One region of the Clostridium sp. RTP31139st1_H3_RTP31139_211217 genome, then DNA from elsewhere that is predicted to be linked to it. Evidence: riboswitches for the same ligand, from Rfam matches in the RefSeq annotation. Region 1 holds a riboswitch; the other holds the start of a gene.
The links. A riboswitch is a leader RNA that binds a small molecule or an ion and turns the genes downstream of it on or off. The one in region 1 is predicted to bind S-adenosylmethionine.
Positions count from the first base shown of each region.

Region 2: linked by a shared signal. The riboswitch ahead of ABUA17_RS02685 (YeiH family protein) and the one ahead of ABUA17_RS06470 (Na+/H+ antiporter NhaC family protein) in region 1 are both predicted to bind S-adenosylmethionine.

Region 1 is NZ_JBCOAB010000010.1:58,586-61,806, forward strand. Features, by position in the region: gene ispF (2-C-methyl-D-erythritol 2,4-cyclodiphosphate synthase) at 1-1, shown strand, start outside; gene ABUA17_RS06470 (Na+/H+ antiporter NhaC family protein) at 131-1,414, opposite strand; SAM riboswitch class I at 1,498-1,685, opposite strand; tRNA gene ABUA17_RS06475 (tRNA-Lys) at 1,872-1,947, opposite strand; tRNA gene ABUA17_RS06480 (tRNA-Gly) at 1,954-2,027, opposite strand; gene ABUA17_RS06485 (hypothetical protein) at 2,078-2,770, opposite strand; gene ABUA17_RS06490 (HNH endonuclease signature motif containing protein) at 2,947-3,221, shown strand, end outside.
Region 2 is NZ_JBCOAB010000003.1:141,428-144,648, forward strand. Features, by position in the region: gene ABUA17_RS02685 (YeiH family protein) at 1-1,583, opposite strand, end outside; SAM riboswitch class I at 1,828-1,988, opposite strand; gene ABUA17_RS02690 (linear amide C-N hydrolase) at 2,401-3,221, opposite strand, start outside.

The DNA of each region.
Region 1 (3,221 bases):
ATAATTTATAATAAAAAAAACAATAGTGTAGGATTATATCTATTTCCTACACTATTGATTTTTATATTATATTTTAAAATTATGTATTTAATTATTTTAAAACTCTACGTACTTATTACCATATCATTTATTAATTTGCCTTTTTTCTATGGTACCAAGCTATTGCAATAATTGCTGAAATCCCCATTAAATATGGATAAAATAAATATTTCATTATTGCAAATGGTGAAAGTGCAGCAAGTCCAGCTGCAGATATAAGTTGTGCACCATAAGGAATTACACCTTGGAATACGCAAGAAAACATGTCCATAATTCCGGCAACTCTCTTAGGCTCTAATCCAACTTCATCTGATATATCCTTAGCTATAGGTCCAACAGTAACAATTGCTACAGTATTATTTGCTGTACAAATATCTACTAAACTAACTAAAGCCGCAATTCCAAACTCTGCTCCCATTTTACTCTTAAAGCCCCTTAATCCTTTATTTATAATAAAATCTATTCCACCATTATATTTTATAATCTCAATAGTTCCAGCAATTAAAATAGATATTATAATAAGTTCACTCATTCCACCTATCCCATCAGCAATTGCACCAAAAAATCCTAATATATCAAAACTTCCTGTTGCAAATCCAATAATACCTGCTATTACTGTTCCACCTAATAAAACTACAATAACATTTAACCCTACTAAAGCTCCTACAATAACTGCTATATAAGGAACTATTTTTATTAAACTATAATCTAATGCTTCAACACTAGTTACTCCTGAATTTCTTGTTATTAAAACAAAAATTAAAGCTGTAATTATAGCTGCAGGTAACACAATTTTAAAGTTCATTTTAAATTTATCTTTCATCTCACAACCTTGAGTTCTTGTTGCTGCTATAGTTGTATCTGAAATCATTGATAAGTTATCACCAAACATTGCCCCACAAACTACTGCTGCAACTGCAATTGCTGTAACTATTCCTGTTTTTTCTGCAACTCCAACAGCAATTGGAACTAATGCAACTATAGTACCCATTGATGTCCCAACTGATAATGAAATAAAACAAGCAATTACAAATATTCCTGCAATCATTATATTACTTGGAAGTATTGATAACCCTAAATTCACAGTAGAATCAACAGCTCCCATAGATTTAGCTACTTGTGCAAATGCACCAGCTAATATAAATATTAATACCATCAATATTATATTGGTATTCCCAGCACCCCTACAAAAAATTTCAACTTTTTCATCAAATTTAACTTTTCTATTCATTAATAATGCAACTAGTGTTGCAGCTAAAAATGGTACTATTACCGAAACTGCATAAAAGTCTTTTGCTAATAAAGCTGACGATACATAAACTATTATAAAAACTAATAATGGTAACAACGCCCATCCATTTCCTTTTTTGTTCATCTTTCTCTCCTCCTTGGTATTTTACTCAAATAAAAAAAGCCCCCGAGAAACTCAGGAGCTTAAATATCAAAACTACATATAATTTCTCATCTATCAGGATTTAGCACCATCATTAATAGTTAATAATTAATAGTTATTGATGAAATTCTACTGAATTTCTAAAATATAAAAACTATTTAAGTTTTTATATCAACTACTAACTAATAGCTCTTAACTGCTAATAGGTTGCCGGGCTTCATAGGGCCAGTCCCTCCACCACTCTTGATAAGATATTAATTTAAAATGTGATTCTAAAGTTTTATTTAAATAATATAACTTTATTACTCGCAAATTGAAACTTTATATTTTAAAAATATATTTCCTTATTCATATTAACAAGTTGATATATCACTGTCAACTGTAAACAAAATCCAATTAAGATTAATAAAAAAAGAAGTAACAAAAGTTACTTCTTTTTTGGTGCGCCATCACGGGTTCGAACCGGGGACACCCTGATTAAGAGTCAGGTGCTCTACCAACTGAGCTAATAGCGCATAAAATGGAGCGGGTAGTGGGAATCGAACCCACCTTTCCAGCTTGGAAGGCTGGAGTATTACCGATATACGATACCCGCATACTTGACAATATAATTATAACTAATACAAATTATACTGTCAATAAATTTTAAATAACTTCTGTAAGACTCTTTTGTAATATTTTCCTAAAGATTTCACCTGCTTTTTTATCCTTAGTAGCACGGCAACATAAATCCATCCATGTTGTTAAATCCTCATGAGTCTTACTTTTAAACTCCTCCTCGCTACTTGCCATATAATTAGATTCTAAAACAAATTTACCTAAGTCCTCTGGTTTATCAAATAACTTTATATATAAAAACTCTTTACTATCTCCATACCAATCTCTATTAAACTCTCTTATAATTTTTTTCATCTCTATCACTGCTTTATTAGAAGGTAAATCCCAACACTTTTTTACTCTATTTATATATTTTTTCATCTTATCTGCTTCTTCTTTAGTAATTTTTTTACTAACCTCACCATCTCTTATTACTTCTTCAACAGGCTTTAATGGTATATAAGAAACAGAATCATCTTTGCAATTTATCCATATATAGAAGGCCTCTTGTAAAAATGAATATTGTATATATCCTATAAACGCCTTAATATTTGGGAAATAACTCCATATATTATTTAACCCATTTCCCCTAGAATAAATTAAAGTATGCATATAAACACTCTTTTCTGTTGGTAATTCATTCATAAACACATGACCTCTAATAGTTCTATTCTCAACAATAATATTTTTCCAATACTCAAAAGAATTATATTTTTGTCTCATATAATCACCTTCTTTCATAAATTTAAATATAATATAGTATATATTTAATATACCACTTTATGGTAAAAACAATCAACAGTAAACGTTTTTCATTATGTAAATTTGATATTTCACATTATTTAGAATATAATATGAATATAAATATATTATATTATATCATATAATATTCGAAAAAAAATAAAGGGGGCAATCTATTGTACAATTGTGAGATATGTGGAAACAAAGCTGATGTTCATCATATAGTTCATAGAAGCGAGGGTGGTTTTGATATTGAGTTAAATTATAAGTATTTATGCGCTTATCATCACCGTGGGAAAAATGGTCCACATCAAAACCAATTTGTAGATCTTCAATACAAAATCGAAATGCAAAATAAATTGTACAATACTCTTCAAAAGGAATATTACTCTCCAAAGGAGATTTCTCAAATTTTAGGTATTCATAATAATTCCTTAAAAAGATTATTAAA
Region 2 (3,221 bases), on a different contig from region 1:
CTGGCAAATGCTAAACAAAATAACCATCCTTGCAATGGACTAATTATAGATTTAACCATACCTTTATCAATAAACACATTAGCAACATCGCTACCAAGAATAAAATAAATAACTGAAAATAAAATAGATGCAAATAGAAAACCTAATACAAATTTCGGAAAATTAACCCAAATCTCTTTAAACAATACTTTTGCCGAAATATTCTTTTCACTACTAGGATTTCTTTCAACTTTTAAACTCCAATAAGTAGCAACTCCAAAAGCCATAACCCCTATCAAAATGTTTTGTATCATTTTTATAGTTGAAGCAACATCACGAGCTACTGGTCCAAGCAATTCACCCGCAGCAACAACTGCCCCTGTTGAGTCTACAGTTCCTCCTATCCACGCTCCTGCTAATACTGGATTTAACCCTAACTTTTTTATTATTAAAGGCATTATTACCATCATCAATGAAGTAAACAAAATAGATATTCCAACAGCTAATGTTAACTCTTCTTTTTTAGCTTTACTTGCACTTGCAGCAGCTATTGCAGCAGATACACCACTTACTGACATATCAGCTGAAATAGTTATATTTAAAGATTTTGATTCTATCTTAAGTATTTTTTGTCCAAACCAATAAGTTGTTATTAATACAACTGGAGTTACACACCAAGTAACAAATATACCTGGAATACCAATTAAAAGCATCTTATTAATCAAAACTGTTGAACCTAATAAAACTAATCCTGTTTTAATGAAAAATTCAGTTTCTGAAGCCTTTAGTACAATCTTAGGTGTTCCTATAGTATTACTTACTAAAAAGCCAATTAATAATGCCCATACAACATACTCAAGTCCCCAAGCCTTTAAATTCACTTGAGCTGCAAGTATATATGCTAGTACTGCAACTATAAAAACTACTGGAAAACCAAGAGCAAACTCCTTAACTGATTTCCCCATAAAATGAATTCCAATTGAAAATAATATACAAAGAACAATTCCTAAAATTATTAATTCAGGTATTAAATTATAAGGTTCAACAATACTATCAGATTTAGCTGAAGCCTCAATTCCTTTTAATTCATACCAAGTATTTATATCTTCTTCAGCTTTTGCATTTAAATCTTTATCTTCATAATTTGCTTCTGCAGCAGCATTTTGAGATTCTTGTGCTATTTCTTTTGCATCACTTGTATTAGCTATAGCTTGTTCATATTTGGCTTCATTTTCAGCTGATAGTTTAGAAGCCTCTTCTTTACTTAAATAAATAGATTTTAATGGATCATCATTCCAAGAATATGGTTTAGAGAAAAGTTCACTTATTTGAGATATGAAAGGTATACTAGTAAATTTCAGCGAACTTTTTTCATCATTTGCTTCGTACCATTCTATAGTTTTAAATGGAGCCTTTTCTCCTTCTACCTCCAGAATACTGTTATAAGTGTTTAAATCTGCTTTTATACTCTTAGTATAATTTATTGAAAATACTAATAATGTACATAGTAATATTGTAAACCCCAATATAATAGCCCAATAGTCCTCAAATTTTAATAAGTTTTTAATATTATGTTTTTTGCTAGATATTTTTTGTGTTGACATTGAATAACCCCCTATTGATTTATTTAAAATTTAATATTCTTTTTTAATTCCCCAATTTTAAATACCTTAAATTTTAATAGCGCTATTAATTATTACTGATTTTTAAATAGGAATTTTTCCTTAGATCTTCACCCTCCTCTACTCTAAAATAAGAATTTAATTTATATACATGTATAATTTTTTGCAAAATAAAAAGCACCAGAGAATAAACTCCAGTGCATGCAAAATCACCTATTAATTTACTCTCTTATCGCTCAGCTAATAAAGCTGCAGGAATTAGCACCACGTTGATAGTTTTGAATTTTTAATTAGTAGTTTTTATATAAACTTCTAACTGCTAACTTTTAACTATTAACAGGTTGCTGGGTTTCATAGGGCCAGTCCCTCAACCACTCTTGATAAGAATATTTATTAAATTTTAATGTTGTTGTTATTTAATATAACCCTCTTTTAAATGTATGTCAATAACTTTTTTTGTATTTTTTCCCTTTTAGATGTTTTATTATTATTTATTTTTATATATTAAATACTTTAATAAAATAACCAGTATACATTTCCCTCAAGAAAAATATATACTGGTCATTTTATATTATTATTTGATACACTCAAATAATACTCCATAATTTATTTCTACACCATTTACATTTATGTTATATATAGGTTTAATATCATTATGAACTTTTTCTAAAAATGATATATCCTTTACAAAAGGATCATTAGTATTTAAAACTGTTACTCTAGAAACATACTTATAAATCTCTTCATTAAAATAAAGGCTCTACCTTGACGTAGATCCTTTATCATGTATTATTTATATCTATTTCTTAGTAATATACTTAAAATCAGGTTCCCTATTAAGATCATATTCAACATAATCATCAACATCTAACAAATCATTTAAATCTATACATTGAACTCTTTGATTTTCATATGTTACCCAATAAAATCTCAATGATTCAGCACACATTACAGCTGTATAAATTGTATACTCATAACGTTCTAAACATTCATCATACACAATTGTATTATTTTTTTCTGATAATTCAACTAAACCAAGAGGCACTGCAACATTATTAAATAAATGAATAATATTACTAACACCCTCCTCTTCATCTATCCCCTTAACAGCATACTTCTTCAAAAATGATAATCTAATAAACCTTGATGTAGAAGAACAATCTCCTGGAAGTCCCATTGTACCATCTCCAGTGAAACACTTATTAAATTTTTCTCCATTAATCTCTAAAGTGTCATAATCTAAATTTCTAATATTAAAGTAATTTAATAAATTTAAACAATGCCAAGAATAACTTGGACTATTAGTCATAACTCCCATGGAATTGCGATAAATGCTTACTCCGCTTTCATCTGGCTCAATAATAACAGATTCACCTGTTTTATCTGAAAATATCCAATGAATTGGTGGTACTTGTCCAAGTATAGGTATATTCATTAAAGTAATTTTATTTTCAACCATATCAACAACTTCATCTACACTTTTACATCTCGTTAAAAGATATGTAACAAGAAATGGAGGCTGCACAGCTATTGTACCCTTAGCTTTTTTATCATTATATTTAGCAAAGCAACGATAAGCTAACTGTCCACCCATTACCCCTTTTTCATTAACCCCTTCAT